One region of the Pseudoalteromonas sp. S4741 genome, then DNA from elsewhere that is predicted to be linked to it. Evidence: riboswitches for the same ligand, from Rfam matches in the RefSeq annotation. Region 1 holds a riboswitch; the other holds the start of a gene.
The links. Region 1 has a riboswitch for lysine ahead of dapA (4-hydroxy-tetrahydrodipicolinate synthase). Riboswitches for the same ligand answer to the same signal wherever they lie in the genome.
Positions count from the first base shown of each region.

Region 1 (10,318 bases):
TTCGTCTAAAATTACCTCTGATTTAAGTTCAAATGTAGAGATCACATCATCAGTACCGTGGCGCTTAACTACACCTTCGTATGGGTAAATATCAATTTGGTCACCCATGTTGAATTCATCAACATTTAACTCGATTGGTAACGCACCCGAGTCCTCCATTGTGTTGAAGAAAATAGGCGCAATCTTGTTACCTAAACATACACCACCCACGCGCTTGTTTGGTACGAATGGGATATCATCACCCATAAACCAAAGCACAGAGTTTGTTGCAGACTTACGCGAAGAGCCTGTACCAACAACGTCACCTACGTAAGCAAGTGGTAAGCCTTTAGTTTTTAATTCTTCAAGCTGAGTGATTGGACCTACTTCACCGTCTTTGTCAGGGTTAATACCATCACGCTCATTTTTAAGCATGGCTAATGCATGAAGCGGAATATCAGGACGTGACCATGCATCTGGTGCTGGTGATAAATCATCTGTGTTTGTCTCGCCAGTGACTTTAAATACCGTCACAGAGATTTTTTCAGCAACGGCTGGCTTATTGACAAACCATTCTGCAGCAGCCCAAGACTCTATAATTTGCTTGGCGTATGCATTACCTGCTTTTGCTTTTTCTTCTACATCGTAGAACGCATCAAACATTAATAATGTGTTCGAAAGGCCTTTTACTACAATTGGCGCTAACGCTTCGTCATCAAGTAGTTCAACCATTGGTGCAATATTGTAGCCACCGAGCATAGTACCTAGTAACTCAGCTGCTTTTTCTTTAGAAATCAACGGAGAAACAGCTTCACCTTTAGCAACAGCCGCTAAAAAGCCTGCTTTAATGTAGGCTGCATCATCAACACCTGGTGGTACGCGGTTAATCAGTAGTTCTAGGATGAACTCTTCTTCACCTGCCGGTGGCGTTTTAATTAGCTCAATAAGATCAGCCGTCTGCTGAGCGTCTAATGGCGCTGGTACGATACCTAACGCGGCACGTTCTTCTACGTGTTTACGATATTCTTGTAGCACAGTATTGCCCTCTTGGTGACGTTAAAGTATTCGGTGGTGTTTACTAAACACACCATAACCCAATACTTATAGTATTCTATCTGCCGATTATAAAGCTTTTGTGCATAGATTAAAATCCATCCAGTTATGCAACTAGTTATACCGATTATTAATAATATGAATAGTGAACAAAGTAAAACCAACTCCCATGAATACCTATTAAGCAGCCATAAAAAAACCCAGCCTAAGCTGGGTTTTTACTCAATAATGAGACTATTAACGTAATACTTTTACACGTTTAATAGATTTTACGTGTGCTTCAACGCGGCGATTTTCAGCATGCGCTTTTGCCGTATTCGCTTCATTTTTAAGGCGTTCTTCACCTAAACCTACCGCTGTAATGCGATCTTCTGCAATACCATCAGCAATTAGCTTTTTAGCTACTGCATCAGCACGTTTTTTAGATAACCATTTATTGTAAGACGCTTTACCTACTGCAGACGTATGACCTTCAAGAAGCACTGTTGTATCTGGGTACTCTTTTAAGAAAGTCGCTACTTCGTCAATATCATTTAAGTACTGCTGCGAAACTGAAGAATCATTGTTAGGGAATGTTACTAACAAGCTTACTGTTACTTCAGTATCTTCATAAAGTGTACAACCATCGCTACCAACAGCATCTGTCATAGGTGTATTGGCACATTTATCATCTACATCAGGGATGCTGTCTTTATCTGTATCAGCAAGTGCTACCGGCACAGGAACAATTTCTGGCTCTGGTGCAGGCTCAACCGGTGTTACTGGCGCCGATTTTTGACCAAAGAAGTAGTTTATACCTAATTTAGCGCCAACATCTGTGTAGCCTTTATCTAAACCTTGGTAAACACTGGTTTCAGCATTAACAAAAAAGTTGTCTGTAACAAAGTGTCGGTAACCTACACCTGCGTTTAAAAACGTGTTGTCATCAACAACATCAATATCTTTCAGACCAAATAAACCGTAGAAAGGACCGCCACCAAAGTGGTAAAGTGCATCGATACCATAACGTTCGCCGTCAATATCGTTGCGGTTGTTCAATACTTTGTCGTGAGCATTAAAGTCTAGGTCTGCGTACTCTAAACGCGCACTCCAGTAATCATTAAAGCGGTAGCCTAATTCAGCACCCCAGCCTGTTGACTCATTAACGTCAAGGCCAGCTTGCTCACGCATGTTTTTCCACGAAGCATCGTAATAATCGCCGAATGCACCGATGTAAAAGCCTTCTTGCTCGGCTGCGAAAGTAGATGCGCTAGTTGCAGCTAACGCAATAGCCATTGTAAGTGATTTTAATTTCATTGTTTTCTTCCCATTTTAACAACTAAAAATATAGCTAAGCATTGCTAGCTCTTCTAACTTACTTATATAGTAACTGAGTCTTTGTTAATCAATGCTTAACGCAAATATATTTTTTCAATATCTAGGATAATAAAACTAGCTCATAAAAAATGTCGATGAACACAGGCTAGCTCAAAAAGCAAACAATCGCTTTAAACCCCACACGATTACTGGCCTTTATGGAGTTATGGTATCACTCGTTCATAGTTTACTCTATGAATGAACATTGCAGGAGTAAAAAATGACCTTTTATATTCATTTTAAGATGCAACAAACAATACTTAAGTACCACAAAAAGTACGATAATTCTTATCATCTTCAGGCGGCTGTTGAAACTCTGTAGCTTGCATATTGCTTGTGTAAGGGCTCGACATCACTTTGCTAAAACGACTGAGTAGCTCACTATCCCCATGCGTAGTGTACTGAGTAATAATATCTTCAATAATATGATTACGGGGAATCACACTTGGATTTGCCTGTCGCATTATATTATAACTATGCTCGTTAGTTCGTGTTTGCCATTGCTGTGCCCACGATACGAGTGCTGATGGTATTTGCGCTTGTCCAGTTAACGATTCAGTTAACGCATTAAAAGTATTGGTATAATCAAGCTGGTGTTGTTTTAATAACCCTAGTAACTCTCCCACCAACTTATTATCTTTATCATCCGCGACTGTTAACCCTAACTTTTGCGTCCACATAGCGCTAAATTGTTGGTTAAATTGCGTTGAAAAGCCCTCAATTAAAGGCGTCATCAATGCCACCGCTTGCTCGTCATCATCACTGATCAGCGCCATTAGACTCTCTGCTAAGCGGGCACAGTTCCAACTTGCCATGTTTGGCTGATTACCAAACGCATAACGCCCTTGTTTATCAATAGAGCTAAACACGGTATCAAAATCAAACAGGTTCATCATGGCACATGGGCCGTAATCTATGGTTTCACCACTAATTAAGGTGTTATCGGTGTTCATAACACCATGAATAAACCCCACCCTCATCCAACTTACGACTAATTTGACTTGGTTGGCGATCACTGCAGCTAAAAAATCTAAATAACGCTGAGCACCAGTGCTGTTAATCTCGGGATAGTGTCTTTGAATGGCTAAGTCGGCTAAGTTTTTTAGGCTAGTAACGTCACCTTGAGTGGCTAAATATTGAAACGAGCCCACCCGTATATGACTGCTGGCGAGTCGGGTTACAATAGCACCTGGTTGAGGTGGGTTGCGATAAACGGTTTCGCCACTGCCAACCACGGCTAAACAACGCGTTGTTGGAATGCCAAGCGCGTGCATAGCTTCGCTCATTACGTACTCACGAATAGCTGGACCTAATGCACAGCGGCCATCGCCTCCGCGCGAAAATGGCGTAGCACCAGCGCCTTTTAATTGAAGATCCCAAAGCTGATTTTTATCATCGCTAATCGCACCGAGCAAATGCGCCCTACCATCCCCTAGTCGCGGTGAAAAGTGACCAAACTGATGACCAGAATATCCCAGTGCCACTGCAGAAATCGCTTGGGGTTCATTACCGCTGAATATATTTGCTCGTGAATCGGCACTCACCTGTATATTAAATTGCTTAGCTAGGGGCTCATTCCATAACAATAACTGTGGCGCTGCCACTTTAGCCGGATGATCGCTAATAGCAAAGCCGTCACCAATATTGGTATACCTTGGCACTAATTTCATGATTAATCCTATTGTTGTTGGCTTATTCCTACGCGATTGTCGCCGACACCATAAGCGACAATTAAGCTTAGCTCTTGCATACTTAAACCGCTTTGCTGCTGCAGTTCATTAAAAAAAGCTTGCGCGGCATTTAATGATTTTTTGGTTTGTAAGCCGCCATCTATAATTTTGTGCGCACGTAAATAGCTCTCTACGTCTCGGGATAATAAAAAGGTGTCTTTCCCTAATGCACGCAAAGCATAAGGACCGGTATTGCCCCCTAAACGCGCACCCTGTTTTTTCAAATATGCCCACAAACCAATAATATCTTCACTTGGCCAATTAGCTATAAACTGACTAAAACTACCATGCTGTTGCGCAACTTCGTGGATCATATATGCATTTTCAGTAATAGTTTTTACTTTTTTATAGTTGCGTACAATCCGCTCATCACTGGCTTTTTGCTCAAGCATATCCGGTGGCATCATCAGTAACTTTTCAACATTAAAATCCCAAAAAACCTCTCTAAATCCTGCCCATTTACTATTGATCACCGACCAATAAAAACCACTTTGAAATACCTTGCGAGTAAATTCTTCTAGCCAATCATCATCACTTAATGTGCTGAGTTGCTTTGTTGATAAAGGTTTTGCGAGTAACAACTTAAGCATTTTTTCAGAGCCCTTTCGCTCCACTGCTCGCTTATAAATATCGCTAAATTTTTCCATCTGCTTAATACCTTACTTCTACTGTGAGGTTAGTGTACGAGAAAAGCAGCCAATACGTAATAACAGTCAATCAGGATGAATCAATCTGAATTTAGTCACTTGACACCTAGACGGCTAAAATGGTTTAATCGCCGCACTTACCCTATTACATTGTATTTGCTAACTGGCTTTTCAAGTAGCGAGTACAAAGGGCTAGAAGAGGTGCGTTATTCAGGTAGCGTATGTTAGGAGCGCAAACTCCAATGAGCATACGTGAGGGGAATTAACGCCGAGAGGTAACACTTTTTGTGAAAGATTACTTCGGGCGACTAGGTTGAATCCTAGCGACTGTCACCAATAACATATTTGGTGGAGAGCTTCTGGTCTTAGTATAATAAGGCCGTGCGCCCTATTATTTAAGCCCATTCGCTCTTCGAATTATAAACACATTCAAAGAGTCAGGCATCCTAAATACCCGCCAAAAACTCGACGAATGCCCTGTAAGTTCGTGAGAGATGATCAACAACTTCAATATTAACAATTTCCATTTATGGACTGCGCTGATCACCCCATTTGATCAAAATGGCCTAGTTGATTACGCAACCTTAAACACCTTAGTGGCCGAACAAGAAGCTGCTAACAATGGCATTTTACTGCTAGGTAGCACCGGCGAAGGGTTAGCCCTGACCCTAAAAGAGCAGCAAGCCATCGTAGAGCATGTCTGCCAATTAAAACCGAGTGTCCCCCTAATGGTCGCAGTCGGTGGTAGTAACTTAAAGCAGCAGCTTGAATGGGTTAACTACTGCAACCAACTGCCTATTCATGGTTTTTTACTTGGCTCGCCTTTGTACGCCAAACCCGGTGCAGTGGGGCAAACGCATTGGTTTGAAAGCCTGCTCAATGCCAGTTCTCATCCGTGTATGCTTTATAACGTACCAGGACGTAGTGCGGTTAGCATTCCCATTGCAACCATTGAAAACCTCAAACAACATAAAAATTTATGGGCACTGAAAGAAGCCAGTGGCTGTATTTCTCAATTTGAAGCCTATCGACAAGCAGCGCCTGAACTAGCTATTTTTAGTGGTGATGATGCCCTCATGCCTTATTTTGCCCAAGCAGGTGCAAAAGGTTTAGTGTCGGTTGCAGCCAATGCATGGCCAGTGCAAACCCATGAGTTTGTAAAGCGCAGTTTAAGCGGCCAACACCCTAATCTTTTTGTCCAGTGGTCTAGTGCTATCAATAGCTTATTCTCAGTAGCCAACCCTATCCCAGTCAAAGTGTTAATGCATTTACAAGGGCGTATTGGCAGTCCGTATCTACGCCCACCTTTAACACACCTTGAGTTGACACACACCGATGACATTTCATCGGCAAACAACACCATTTTATCTTGGCATTAAATACAGGTTTTTATAATGAACTGGTTAGAACTATTAAATAATTTAGAAACGGGCGCAGTTCGCGCAGCAACACAAGACGAAAACGGCCAATGGCACGCTAACGTAGAAGTAAAGCAAGGCATTTTAGAAGCCTTTAAAAACGGTCAAAACACCGAGTTTTCTGGCGGTTTTGTTGATAAACATAACTTAGCGCCGCAAAGCTTTGAAGCCACAGCAGGCGTTCGCATGGTACCCGGTGGTTCAAGTGTGCGCCGTGGTGCACATGTTGCCAAAGGCACTATTATTATGCCACCTGCGTACGTAAATATTGGTGCATTTATTGACGAGGGCACTATGGTAGATAGCCACGCGCTCGTAGGGTCGTGTGCTCAAGTAGGTAAAAATGTGCATTTAAGCGCCGCGGTACAATTAGGGGGGGTACTTGAGCCCATTGGTGCCAGCCCTGTGGTTATTGAAGATGATGCCTTTATTGGTGCAGGCTGTGTGATTGTTGAAGGCGTGGTAGTTAAAAAAGGCGCGGTACTTGCTCCAGGTGTTCGCTTATCTGCAACCATCCCTGTTTATGACTGCGTAAATGAGCGCCAGCTTGATAAAGGCGAAGCTATCCCTGAATACGCGATTGTGATCCCTGGATCTCGCCCTGCGTCAAACGATTGGGCGCGTGAGCAAGGCTTAAGCATGTCGTGTGCGTTAATTGTTAAATACCGTGACGAGCAAAGTGACGCGTCATTATTGCTTGAAGAGGTTTTACGTTAATGACCTTTTTGAGCACGCCCGTTAAAAGCGCTATTGATAAGCTATCAACTGAGCTTGATACGCCCTTTTTTGTTTATGATCTTGATTCACTAAACACACATTTAACGCGTTTAGTAGCACAAACCGAGGTAAAACTCTGGTATGCAGTTAAAGCGAACCCGTTATCTAGCGTGATCCAACGCTTAAATAACGCTGGTTTTAACTTTGATGTTGCAAGTAAAGGCGAGCTTGAGCAAGTCCTCGCTCAAGGAATTAACAGTGAACGCGTGCTCAACACGGGGCCTGCAAAAAGCCCTAAACAAATTAAGCACTTTATTGCGCGTGGCGTACGCACCTTTGTGGCAGAAAGTCTCAATCAGGTGCGTTGGTTAAACGAACAAGCCAATGCCCAGCAGTGCCAGTTGCAGGTTTTGCTGCGCGTTCAATTACGCTGGCCCGAGGGTGATAAAAACCCGCTAGGGGGCGATAGTCTTACTCCATTTGGCTTAGGGTGCGACGAGTGGCAGGCGCTAAATACCAGTGACTACTGTGCACTTAATTTTGACGGTCTGCATATTTTTCAGTGGGGCAACATGCTTAGCAGCGACAAACTTGCTGAACTGTGGACACAAATGATTACGCCGTTAAGGCAACTTGCTGAGGATTTAAATATTAACCTCAAGGTGCTGGATTTAGGTGGTGGTTTAGGTATTCCCTATACGCTTGATACGCCCACTCTAAGTTGGGATGCACTCATAGAGGCGCTTGCAAAAATTAAATGCGATGCGGGGGTTACTGAGCTGTGGATGGAACTAGGTCGCTACGCTGTAGGCGAATGCGGCCACTACGCCACACCTGTTGTTGAGCGCAAACTAAATTACGGCCAACAACAGGTGATTATGAGCGGCGGCATTAATCATTTATTGCGCCCTGCGGTCACCAGTCAAGATTTCCCTGCGCGTTTGTTACGAGATTCAAACGCAGCAAATCAAGCAATGAGCCTATACGGCCCCTTATGTACTGCACTTGATTGCTTAGGAGAGCACCAATTACCCAGTGATTTAAATGAGCAAGACTGGTTAGTGTTTAGTCAATGCGGTGCCTACGGTTTTACCGAAAGTATGCCGTACTTTTTATGTCATGAGCTGGCCGGTGAATATGTTATACACAATGGCGTATTGAGTTGCGTGCGACAAGCAGAAGATGCAAGCCACTACTTGAGGTAAAAAAGATGAATAACACCACAGCTATAAGCCAAGAAAACATTGTAGTTGGCGAAGTCGCAAACGGACTACCACTGACTATTCCTGTGTATCGTTTAAAAGGAGATGGCACCGGCCCAAGTGTGTATGTACAAGCAAATATGCATGGCGCAGAAGTGCAAGGCAACGCGGTAATTTACCAATTACTTGAGCAACTAAAAGCACTTAATTTAAAAGGTGATATTACCTTAGTTCCTTACGCTAACCCCATTGGCTGTAATCAAAAGTCGGGGGAATTTACCCTTGGCCGATTCGATCCCATTACGGGGACTAATTGGAATCGCATGTATCACTGCAATAATAAACTTGCATCACAGTTTGCAAAGCAGTTCAGCGATGCCGATGATAAGATTCTGAAAACAGCCTTTAAAGCCGCGTTAATTAATGACGTTGAGCAACAACTCAACGGCCCTGATTATCGTTTAACAACGGGGAAACGGATTGCGCTAAACTTACAAAAATTGGCGCATCAAGCAGATATAGTTTTAGATTTACACACCGGCCCTATTTCTAGTCAGCACTTATATTGCCCTGAGTATGCGACCGATAGCGCGCGTTACTTTAATATTCCCCATGTGCTGGTTATTCCTAATGACTTTGATGGCGCAATGGATGAAGCAAGCTTTTGTCCATGGTGGCAGCTTAGTGAGCAACTTGCTCAGCAAGGGCGTGAATTTAACGTGCAAGTTGAAGCCTTTACGGTAGAACTTGGCAGCCAAGAAAAAATCGATTTAAGCGCGGCACTAGACGATGCCAATAGTATTTTAAGTTATTTAAATCATAAGCAAGTATTTGTTGATGCCCCCTACAAACCAAAATTGATGACAAGATATGGCTGCCAACTAAATGATTATATCGCTTATTACGCCCCCATGGGTGGCATGGTCGAATACCTAGCACCTCTTGGCGGGCATGTTAAAGCTGGAGAACCCATTGCTAAAATACTGCGAATGGAGCGCTATTTAAGCGAACAACCGCTGCAAACCCTAAGCTTCGATCTCGATGCAATTGCGATATTGCATTTTGCCTCAGCGAGTGTGAATCAAGGTACCGAGCTGTATAAATTTTTTACCAACGTCTTTGAGCTTTAGCTCACCCCTTCTCATTGCGTGAGAGTTAGCTAGTAAATAACTAGTTACACAGTAAAAGCGACTTAGGTCGCTTTTCTTTTTAAAGTATTAAAGTTCAGGACAAATTCACCGTTTATGTGTTAAAAAGGCGCTATAATTAGCAAAATACTGACTTCCCTCACTTACAAAGGAATTATAATGAGTTGGCGCCATTGGATACTACTTTCTACATTACTCAGCACAACCGTTGTTGCTGAAGAAACAGCGAATAACGAGCAAAACAATGAACTTGAGCTGGTAAAGCAATGTATTTTAAATGAAGTGATCGGTGGAGACGGTAAGCAAACCCTCGATCAATTACGTAAAAAGTGTTCTGCCGTTGAAGAAAGCAAGCAGCTAACGGCTATCGACAAACGCCAAGCCCGTGAAGCGGTTGGTAAAAAAAATCGTAATGTAATTACCCCGCATAGACGTAATTATATTTTACCTGTTTCTTATATGTCGAACCCAAACACTCGCCCGTTTGATGGATTTGCAGAGTTAACCGATAAAAAAGATGGCGACCCACTTGATAACTTAGAAGCTAAATATCAGCTATCAATTAAAGTGCCTTTGTATGATGAGTTTGCCGACTCAGACCAAGCTATATTTTTTGGCTTTACTTTGCAGTCATACTGGCAAGTATATAACGACGATATTTCCTCTCCTTTTCGTGAAACCAACTACGAGCCAGAAGTATTTTGGATTAATTACTTAGACCCTGAAAACGTTTTATGGGGCGATGAAATGGCAATAGCCATTGGTATTTCGCACCAATCTAATGGTCGTAGTCAGCCAAACTCGCGTTCTTGGAATCGCATTTATGCCGATTTCATTTGGGAAAAAGACGGCTTTGTATTTAGCTTTAAACCTTGGTATCGCATTCCTGAAAACAAAAAGCCTGCGCCGCTAGATGCACGAGGTGACGATAACCCTGATATCTATAAATACATGGGTTACTTTGAATTTGGTGGCGCGTATCGCTTTCACGATCATGAATTTAGTTTTATGATCCGTAATAATTTAAATTCAGATAACCGCGGGGCAATTCAGCTTGATTGGTCATTC
Region 1 covers NZ_PNCN01000031.1:49,498-59,815, reverse strand. Annotated here, with positions in the region: gene acnB (bifunctional aconitate hydratase 2/2-methylisocitrate dehydratase) at 1-1,014, opposite strand, end outside; gene CWC30_RS05530 (OmpA family protein) at 1,270-2,328, opposite strand; gene CWC30_RS05525 (protein adenylyltransferase SelO) at 2,649-4,058, opposite strand; gene CWC30_RS05520 (DNA-3-methyladenine glycosylase I) at 4,067-4,765, opposite strand; lysine riboswitch at 4,954-5,132, shown strand; gene dapA (4-hydroxy-tetrahydrodipicolinate synthase) at 5,260-6,144, shown strand; gene CWC30_RS05510 (2,3,4,5-tetrahydropyridine-2,6-dicarboxylate N-succinyltransferase) at 6,160-6,900, shown strand; gene CWC30_RS05505 (PLP-dependent decarboxylase) at 6,900-8,105, shown strand; gene CWC30_RS05500 (succinylglutamate desuccinylase/aspartoacylase family protein) at 8,111-9,232, shown strand; gene CWC30_RS05495 (phospholipase A) at 9,410-10,318, shown strand, end outside.

Region 2 (10,318 bases), on a different contig from region 1:
CTTTTACATCGTGGTAGTCAGGAATGTTTGGCGTGACAAACGCGGGCACATCATTTTGTTCTGGTAGCTGATATTCGTGGTGTTCAAACTCAGCTAGGCTTGCCATATAGGCAACAATATGACGCTGTTGACCCAATGAATACTTTTGCGCATCGCTTACAAAATGGGGTTGCACGGCGCTGAGCATATTATCCACCCCGTTTTTACGAATTAGCCCTAAAACTTTTGCCGCTTGGCGGGTAATAAGGTTATTACGGCGCAACTCTTCACGCAGTGGCATAAGCATATCGGCACTTTTTCGTAAGCTTGTCCGGCCAACTAAGTGCATTTCTAGAATGCGGGTACGCAATTGCTCAAGCATGCGTTTATCGTTGTACGCTTTGCCTGAGCGTTCAATGTGTTCTATTTGGGTGCTAATTTGTTGCTCAATAAGGGTAAAGCAGGCATGAAAGTCGCCTCTAATATCCACCATTTCCAGCATGGGTTCTATATACTCATCAAACGCTTCTATCACGGCTTTATAGCGTTTTTGTAGCGACTGCACCGCATTATTAGATTTGGCTTGCTCAACAATATTTAAAATAGCGTTTTCGTTGTGCAAAAACAGTTTGATTATTTTACGCACCCGATCATCCATAATACGGCTAAAGCGGCGTAAATCATCAAAATCTTCCATTTCACCGGCATTGAATAGCCGATTACCTAAACGGGCCAAATCATCAACCAAGACACTAATTTCTTGTGCTAAGCCTAAATGTTCTTCTTGCAGTAAAAAGGTGGCAAAGTCGGCAATGGCGCGGTTAATTTCCAGTTGTGACGATTTAGCCAGCGGAATAATAATTTCTTGATTCAATAACCGGTTGGTTTCTTTATAAATACGCTCATTATTCCACGTGGGTTGCTTTTGCTTAATGGCATTTTGAAGATCTTTAATACTAAAGTCGGCCATTTTAAAGCGCTTAAATAATAGCTCTAATACACCCCAGTGTTCATTTAGGGTATTAAGTAGCTTTTTAGCTGGGATCATAAGGCGTTGCAACTTCCTAGTATTCGTTATTTTATATTTCTCGAACTTATATGGTATTCGTTTTTGCGACGATTTAATAATAGTTTTTACACCCGCTTAGTGATAGTATCCGCGCCGAATATAGGCACATAGAGTTTGTGGGTATATTTTTTACATGGTTTCAATTTTTACTTAACCCCGAAGGTTGTTTAATATCATGGTTTCCTCGATTATCCTGACGCTGATAGCGATTGCATTTTTGCTTATCGTTATTGAGGATGTGATCCACGTAAACAAAGCAAAAACGACATTATTTTTTGGTACACTTTGTTGGATTATCTCCTTTATTTTTCCTCTTAATGGGCAAAGCCCCGAAACGATTCAAACCCTCCTAGACCACAATATTTTAGAAATTGCTTCCTTATGGCTGTTTTTAATGGCCGCAATGACCTTTGTTGCCTATTTAAACTCCAAAGGACTTATCGAAAATGTTGTGAACCGGATAATGCCAACCAGTATTAGCGAACGAAAGCTAATGTTTTTGGTGGGGTGTTTTGCATTTGTATTTTCATCTATTTCCGACAACGTAACAGCTACACTGATCTCCTTGGCTGTTATAATGTCATTAAAGCTTGAAGCCAAAAAGTTAGTTAAGTACGCCACGCTTATTGTATTTGCTGTAAACTCCGGTGGTGTATCACTTATCACGGGTGATGTAACCACACTTATGATTTTCCTTGATGGTAAAGTATCAATTAGCAATTTATTACTGTTAATTGTGCCTGCGTTACTAAGTGTATTATTACTCGCTACTTTGTTATCAATTGGCATGAATAAGCAACTCGAGTTTAAAAAAACTAAATTTAAACGTATTGAAAAAACCGACATAACCATTGCGGTTATTTTCTTCACTACGGTTATTGCTACGCTTACATTGAGTGTTTTATACAGTGTACCGCCTCTGCTTACTTTTTTATTGGGTTTATCTATTATGTTTTTAGTCGCGCAATTTTTAATGCGCAAAAAAGACATCAACAAAGATATGATCGATTTTATACGCGACATAGAGTACGACACCTTATTGTTTTTCGTGGGTGTGTTACTGCTTGTTGGTGCGTTAAAAGAAGTTGGGGTACTGAGCCAATTTACTAATTTGTATACGGTAATGGCGCCAGAGTACGCAAACTACTTAATGGGTATTTTATCTGCAGGTGTTGATAACGTGCCACTAACGGCAGCGTTATTAAAAGCCGACATTGTAATGAGTCAACAGCATTGGTTGTCGTTTACGTATGCAACCGGTGTAGGTGGCTCTATGCTAATCATTGGCTCGGCAGCCGGTATTATAGCCATGAGTAAGGTAAAAGAGCTGACGTTTGCAAGTTACCTTCGCTTATCGCTGTATTTATTACTGTGTTACACCTTTGGTTATGCGGGCTCTTACTTAATGGGTAGTTTTATTTGATTTTAGTGTAAAACGACTTGACAGCTAGACGTCTAAACGATAACTTTCAAAGCCGCACTCTTAGTGCGGTTTTGTTTTATTAGCCACAGGTTAATAATACATTCAGAAGAGGTGCGATACTTAGGTACTTAATGTGAGGCAACGACAGCCTGCGACCATTTAGGAGGGAAGTACTCGCCGAGGAAAATAATGGGTCGTTACTATTGTTTTTCGGTTTATGGGGCTGAATCCTCAAAACTGTCACCAATTTAGGTGGAGAGCTTCTGGCAGTAGATTTTTCTTATCTTTATTTCCTGCCAAGTTCTTCTTGTTTTATTGCGGTTTGGATGCCGCGAAAGGAGACGAAATGACTACCCAATCAGTGCCACAAAGTTCACAGTGCACAAAATCAGATTACATTGTTGCCAAATTTGGTGGCACCAGCGTTGCTAACTTTGAGGCGATGAGCCGTTGTAGCGAAATTATCGTAAACGATAAAAATGTACGTATTGTTGCAGTAAGCGCCAGTGCCGGAGTGACCAATCATTTAGTGGAGCTTTGCAAAGCGGGTATTGAAGCCGCTAAACGCCAACAGCATATTGATGGTGTACTTGCGATTCAGCAGGCTATTTTAAATGACCTGTCGTTAGATGATGATTTAGCCCTTGGGTTTAATCAAACGCTTGATGCATTTCAAACGTTGGCGGCACAAACACTCAATACAGAGCAGCAGTTCGATGAGCTACTTAGCTTTGGCGAGCGTTTATCGTCGTACTTATTTACCCAAATACTAAGGTTAAAGGGTTTAAATGCCACTCGTTTTGATGTGCGCCAGGTGCTTAAAACCGATAGCCAATTTGGTAAAGCAACACCAAATGTGGGCGCCACAGCGCAAGCCGCTAAAACACATTTAATTCCGCTGCTTGATGATAGCGTTATTGTAACCCAAGGGTTTATTGGTAGCGATGCAAACAATTTAACGACCACGCTCGGTCGAGGTGGCTCAGATTATAGTGCTGCACTGCTTGCTGAGGCTATTAACGCTAAAAGTGTGCATATTTGGACTGACGTAGTGGGTATTTTTAGCACCGATCCTCGTTTGTGTGTAAAAGCCACTCCTATTGCGCGTTTAAGTTTTGATGAAGCAGCAGAAATGGCGACCTTTGGCGCTAAAGTGCTGCACCCAGCTACAATTTTGCCTGCCAGTCGCAGCCATATTAATGTGTTTGTTGGCTCAAGCACAGAGCCAGAACTTGGCGGTACGTGGATTGAACGTGAAAAATCGCAGCTACCTGGTATTCGTGCGGTAACGCAACGTAAAAATCAAATATTATTAACCCTTAAAAGCCCAGAAATGTTATTAGCCAGTGGCTTTTTAGCGCGTATATTTACTATTTTAAGTGAGTGCAATATTTCGGTAGATTTGGTCACCACCTCTGAAATTAGTGTGGCAATTACCCTTGATAATGCGCCTAATGCATCACGTCCAGAGCTAGATCAAGCATGTTTAGATAAGCTTGCTGAATTTTGCCATGTATCGGTTGAAAACAATTTAACGCTGGTGGCATTAATTGGCTCTGAAATTGTTTTGCGCCAACATGAAATGAATTTAATGAAAGTATTAAGTGATTTTAATATTCGACTCATTTGTCATGGTGCAAGTAAACATAACTTGTGCTTTTTAGTTGAGCAAAGCGAGTCTGATGCTGTGGTTCAAGCGATTCATAGTCGATTACTAGAAAGTGATTGCGCTGCGTAAATCGTTAATAGTTATTATTGAGCACCGCCAGTCGGTGCTTTTTTTTGCCACAACGCTAATATCAAACATGTCGTTATGTGCTCCAACCACGGTATTGCTACAAGCTGTCAGCTGAGTGTTATTAAGTTCGTTAAACACATTAGGGCTTAATAATTGAGCAATGGGGCGTCTGGTGGCTTTAGCCAGCGCTTCTTTTAATGTCCAAATCCTAAAAAAATGATGTGCTTGAGTTGTTATGTTATCTATATTGGTTATTAAGCTCACTTCGGCTGGGTGGTAAAAGTGCTTAGCGAGTTTATTAAAAGGGCGCTTTAAATTAATTTTTTCAATATCAAAGCCAAATTGAGTTGATGCTACATTTAACGCTGCACCTACAAAACCATGAGAATGAGAAATACAGCAACTGATCACGCCTGTTGTATTTTTAATATGTAATTCTAATTTACTTTTATCGGGGTTAAATTCAGAACTAATATCACACAGCTTTAATGATGCATAAGAAGAACAAGCGGTTTTTACTAGGTATTTAAGCACTAAACGTGTGGCTAAATATTCTTGTTTAGCTTGTGGGTTTTTACGCCGATTAATAACATTGAGCTCAAAAGGGCTTAAATAGTGGGGTAAGTCAAATTCACCCACATTGAGGGTGGTCGCGTTAAGCAACGCAATGCAATGGCTGTTATTTGCTAAAGCGGGCGTGACTGCTAGCTGGTTTTCAAAGTAAGTTACACTCATCATTGCTCGTTATAAATGACGACCGATTACATATTTATTACCCAAAGCTGGATAGTTTGTGAGCGGTTGTTAGTTGTTGTGAGCGCTAAGTACATTTTTATTACTCAGTCGCTCTTAAATATGGTTTAATTCGCATTCGTTAAAATAATAACAGATTTGTAGGTGTATGGCACAAGTGCGTGATGGTTTTCAAAGTCGACTAGGTTTTGTATTGGCAGCAGCCGGTGCAGCGGTAGGCTTAGGTAATATATGGGGTTTTCCTACGCAGGCTGCTAATCATGGTGGCGGCGCATTTTTACTGGTTTACTTTATCGTTATTTTTTTGCTGGCGTTACCTGCTTTGTACACCGAGCTGTATTTAGGTTACAAAGCCCAAGCTAACCCTGTTAAAGCACTAAGCCAAGCATGGCAAGATCACGCCCCTAAAGTGGGAGCCGCAGCAGGCTATATTGGCCTTGCCGGTGCCATCGTTATGTTAAGTTTTTACTCAATTGTGGCCGGTTGGATGCTTTCCTACGCTATAGAGCCTATAAGTAGCTTTTTTGGCTTGCAGAGCTTGAGTGAGTTTTTACATAGTGACTCTATGTTACGTAATTTTATTTTTACGCCGCTTATGCTTATTCTAACCGCCAGTATTATTTTAAAAGGGGTGAAGTCGGGAATAGAAACCTGGTCACGCCGTTTAATGCCGCTTTTACTTGTTCTCCTCATTGGGCTTATTATTTATATTGCAACGTTAGATGGCGCAAGCGAAGGGTTTGCTGCCTATTTAGTGCCTGACTTTAGCAAAATACTCGACCCTGATTTAATTATTGCCGCAATGGGGCAAGCGTTTTTTTCGTTGTCGCTTGGGGTAGGCTGTATGATGATTTACGGCTCATATTTAAAACCCGGAGCTAACTTACCAAAATTAACCGCAAGTGTTGCGCTACTTGATACCAGCGTGGCGTTTTTGGCGGGCTTATTAATAATTCCGGCTATTTATGTTGCCCAGTACAATGGCGTTGAAGTATTTAATAACGGTAAATTAATTGGTGAGGGACAACTTATTTTTGCCATATTACCTGAGCTATTTGGCACTATGGGTGAAATTGGTTTATTGGTTGGCTTATTATTTTTTGTATTGATGTCGATAGCTTCAGTTACCTCAACTATTTCGTCAACTGAGATCCCTGTGGCATTTTTGGTTGAAAACCACAGTGTAGATAGAACCAAAGCAACATGGGCAGTCAGTGCTGTTGTGCTTATTTGTGCCAGTACCATTATTTTAAACTTTGATTGGTTGTTTGGTTTAGTGATTATGGTATTTACCCAATACCAATTGCCGTTAATGGGGCTGTTTTACTTTATAACGGTAGGCTGGCTATGGCAACGTGGTAATAAGCTGCACAAGGCAAGTAGTGGGCCGCACTATTGGTTTGCACAATATATTCGCTTTGTGTGTCCTATACTTATGACCTTAGTATTTGTAAATGTAGCGTTTGGTTAAAAACTTTTAAACGCGAATTTAAAAATGCCGTTTTAAAAAGCGAACTATTGGGAGTCACCCGAAAGTTCGCTTTTTACAGTTTAAATGACTTGATATTACAATACTTGATTGGTTAGCGTTTGCCCTTGAGCAAGCTCGTTTGCATTTTGTAATGTTATATTAGCGATTTCGGTTAGAGCTTCTTGAGTAAAAAAGCCTTGATGCCCTGTTATTAACACGTTTCTAAAACTCACTAAGCGAGAAAATATATCGTCTTGATTTATTTCTTCACTGTGGTTTTTAAAAAACAGCTCTGATTCTTGTTCGTACACATCAAGCCCTAAATACCCCAGTTTTTGTGATTTAAGTGCTTTAATACACGCTTGGCTGTTTACCAGCGCACCGCGCGAAGTATTAATGAGCATGACCCCGGTTTTCATTTTATTAAATGCAACGTCATCGATTAAATGATGCGTATCTTCGCTCAGCGGGCAGTGCAGTGAAATTATATCGCTTTGGGCAAGTAGGGTATTTAAATCGGTAATAGTGTAATTGCCTGGTTTTGCAAAAGGGTCACACACTAAAACGTTAGCGCCAAAACCATTTAAAATGTTACACAGTGCAAGGCCTATTTTACCGCAGCCTATAATACCTATGGTCTTGTTATGTAAGTTAAACCCAAGTAAGCCATTTAAATCAAAATTGTCTTCGCGTACGCGGTTATAAGCTTTGTGTGTTTTACGGCTGAGGGTAAGCATAAGGGCAACACAATGCTCCGCGACTGCCTCAGGGCTGTAGGCGGGTACGCGTAATACGCTTAAGTTATGCTGTTTGGCAACGGGCAAGTCAACGTTATTAAACCCCGCACAGCGTAATAAAATAGCGCTAACACCCAATGTGGCAAGTTGCTCAATTACCGCTTTATCAACAGAATCGTTGACAAATACGCACACAGCGTCAAAGTTTTTAGCTAATATTGCCGTCTGCGCCGATAAACTTTGCTCAAAATAAGTAATAGTGATGTTAGAAAAGCCATTTAAACTTTGCTCAAAAAAAGGGCGCTCATATTTCTGAGCACTAAAAAAAGCAATATCCATTAACTAGCTCCAAGTAATCAATTATTTTATTACCATAAACTATTCTTACTATAGATGCCTCACTCTTGTTGTTTTAATTACGACAGGATTATTTTAATACAGCCGAACGGACTCCTAAACGAGCGGTCGTCGGTTTTATAACGGGCACTGATTCTAAGCAGCTTGTTATTACATTATGTAATGACTCCGGTTTAGTTCGCGGTGCATAGCGAGCAACCAGCTGCCCTTGTGCATTAACTAAAAACTTAGTGAAGTTCCATTTTATTGCTCGGTTTTGTGCAATACCCCGTGTATGAGATTTTAAATAACTAAACAGTGGATGCGTATCTGGGCCATTTACCATGACCTTATTAAACACCTCAAAATTAATTGAAAAATGTTTTTGATAATAGTCTTTAATAGCCATTCCCTCTAATGGCTCATTTTTATCAAATTGATTACACGGAAAGGCTAAAATAGTAAACCCATCGTTTTTGTATTGTTGATATAGCTTTTCTAGCGCGCATAATTGCGCAGAAAAATGACATTTACTGGCGGTATTAACAATAAGAACCGCTTTTCCTTTTAGCTGACTCAAAGAAAAATCATCGTTATTACAAAGTGGTGCGTTAAATTGATAAATACTATCCATAGATTACCTACCTAATTTCCGTATGAGGGAAATTTTAAAAGACTTTCATTCGCTTTTTTTGCGGCCGATTGACATAATCGAGCTTATGTTTCTAAGTTATCAGTTAAATAGGTCATTTTTATGTCAGTTAAAATTGCATTTATAGGTTTAGGCGTAATGGGTTACCCAATGGCAGGGCATCTAGCAAAAGCGGGGCACAGCGTATGTGTTTATAACCGCACAGCAGCTAAAGCACAAAAATGGGTTGAAGATTTTAACGGTAGTTTTGCACCTACTCCGCGTGAAGCTGCAAGTGGTGCCGATATGGTATTTATGTGTGTTGGCAATGACGACGACTTACGGTCAGTGGTATACGGCGATGATGGCGTTTTAGCTGGTATGGAAAAAAACACGATTTTAATCGATCACACAACTACTTCTGCTGAGGTAGCGCGTGAAGTTGCGGCAAAAGCGGCTTTACAGCATATCGACTTTATTGATGCGCCAGTATCAGGCGGTCAAGCAGGTGCTGAAAACGGGGTGTTAACCGTTATGGCCGGTGGCAACGAAACGGTATTTGCTAAAGCACAACCTATCATGGCGGCGTTTAGCCGTTTTAGCCAGTTATTAGGGGAAGTTGGCTCAGGGCAATTATGTAAAATGGTCAACCAAATTTGTATTGCTGGTGTAGTGCAAGGCTTAGCTGAGGGCTTACATTTTGCTAAACAAGCAGGGCTTGATGGCGAAAAAGTAATAGAAACCATTTCTAAAGGCGCAGCTGGTTCGTGGCAAATGGAAAACCGCTACAAAACAATGTGGGCAGGCGAGTACGAGTTTGGTTTTGCTGTAGATTGGATGCGTAAAGATTTAGGTATTGCACTCGATGAAGCTAAAAATAACGGTGCAACGCTGCCAATGACTGCAACGGTCGATCAATACTACGCTGATGTTCAGGCACTTGGCGGCGGCAGGTACGATACCTCAAGTTTACTAGCGCGTATTGAAGCACTGCATAAAAAGTAATGTAATTGGTAAAAGTAAACTGTTCACAGAGAGGCTAAGAGACGCTGCGTTTTTAGAGAAAGTGATACACATAAAAAATGAATGTTGTTTTTATGTTTTTCTCATTTACTCCTCTAGTACTTCTCTTTGTGGGATTAACTTTCGCTTACCTAACTATATACAAAAAACGCGACACTTTTTGCTAAAGTGTCGCGTTTTTCATGGGTTATATACACTAAAGCAAATTACATGCTTTGCGCGTATTTATACAGCGCTTTTAAAATTGTAAGATTTTTTTCACTGTCGTCATGTTCATGCGCTAGGTTTTCAAGAGTGATCATAAAATCTTGCGCGCTGATTGATGGTTGATCTTCGCCATGCATTAACTTGCTTTGGCAATATTGACGCCATTGATCAAGCTCTTGCTGGTTTAGCGTTTGTGGCCAGTTACGGGCGCGGTATCTAAATAATAAAGTATTGAATTTAGGGTCTTCAAATTCAAGCTTTAAACTTGCCAAGTCTTCAGGTTTTGCATCACGAATAATCGCAAATTTAGCTTTATCAGCATGGCTAGTAAACCCATCATATAATAAGTAATCCACGTTTGTGGTGGCGCTGTAATCGCCTTGCTCATTAAATACCTCAGTGACTTTATCGCGAAGCTCGGTATTGGCTTTTAAAATGGCTAAATTAGCCAAGCATTGCTCGCGGTCAATACCCAAGCGAGCAGCGTTTTCAGGCAGTAGCGTTTTAGCTGGCGCTAAAATAGGGCACTTGTTTAAATGCACCAGCTTTAAACCTACGGGTAAATCACCCTCTGCTAAATCTATACGTTTGGTGTATAAACGCTTGCGTAGCTCTTCTACATTTAAATCAAGTAATACCTGTGGGTTTTGGGTTAAATCAAAACAAATAACTGCGTTTTTATTAACAGGATGAAAGCTCATAGGTGCCACCCACGTGGTACAACCCTGGGTTGCTGGAATACGCGACGATGTATGCACTAATGGGGTCATGTTAAACACGTCCACCAATTCAACAAGGGCTTTTTTATTGCGCAAACTAAAAAAGAAGTGATACAGCTTAGGTTGCTTTTCTTTTATTAATTTAGCCAGTGCAATGGTAGCCGTTACATCACTTAATGCATCGTGCGCAGCGGCATGTTCAATACCATTAGCGACAGTTAAATGCTCAAGT
Region 2 covers NZ_PNCN01000057.1:2,512-12,829, reverse strand. Annotated here, with positions in the region: gene CWC30_RS09230 (MksB family condensin complex protein) at 1-1,027, opposite strand, end outside; gene nhaD (sodium:proton antiporter NhaD) at 1,224-2,471, shown strand; lysine riboswitch at 2,570-2,742, shown strand; gene lysC (lysine-sensitive aspartokinase 3) at 2,818-4,209, shown strand; gene CWC30_RS09215 (4'-phosphopantetheinyl transferase family protein) at 4,186-4,944, opposite strand; gene CWC30_RS09210 (sodium-dependent transporter) at 5,111-6,433, shown strand; gene CWC30_RS09205 (2-hydroxyacid dehydrogenase) at 6,529-7,509, opposite strand; gene CWC30_RS09200 (glutathione peroxidase) at 7,598-8,140, opposite strand; gene CWC30_RS09195 (NAD(P)-dependent oxidoreductase) at 8,261-9,142, shown strand; gene sbcB (exodeoxyribonuclease I) at 9,367-10,318, opposite strand, start outside.
Region 2: another riboswitch for lysine. It lies ahead of lysC (lysine-sensitive aspartokinase 3); the one in region 1 lies ahead of dapA (4-hydroxy-tetrahydrodipicolinate synthase).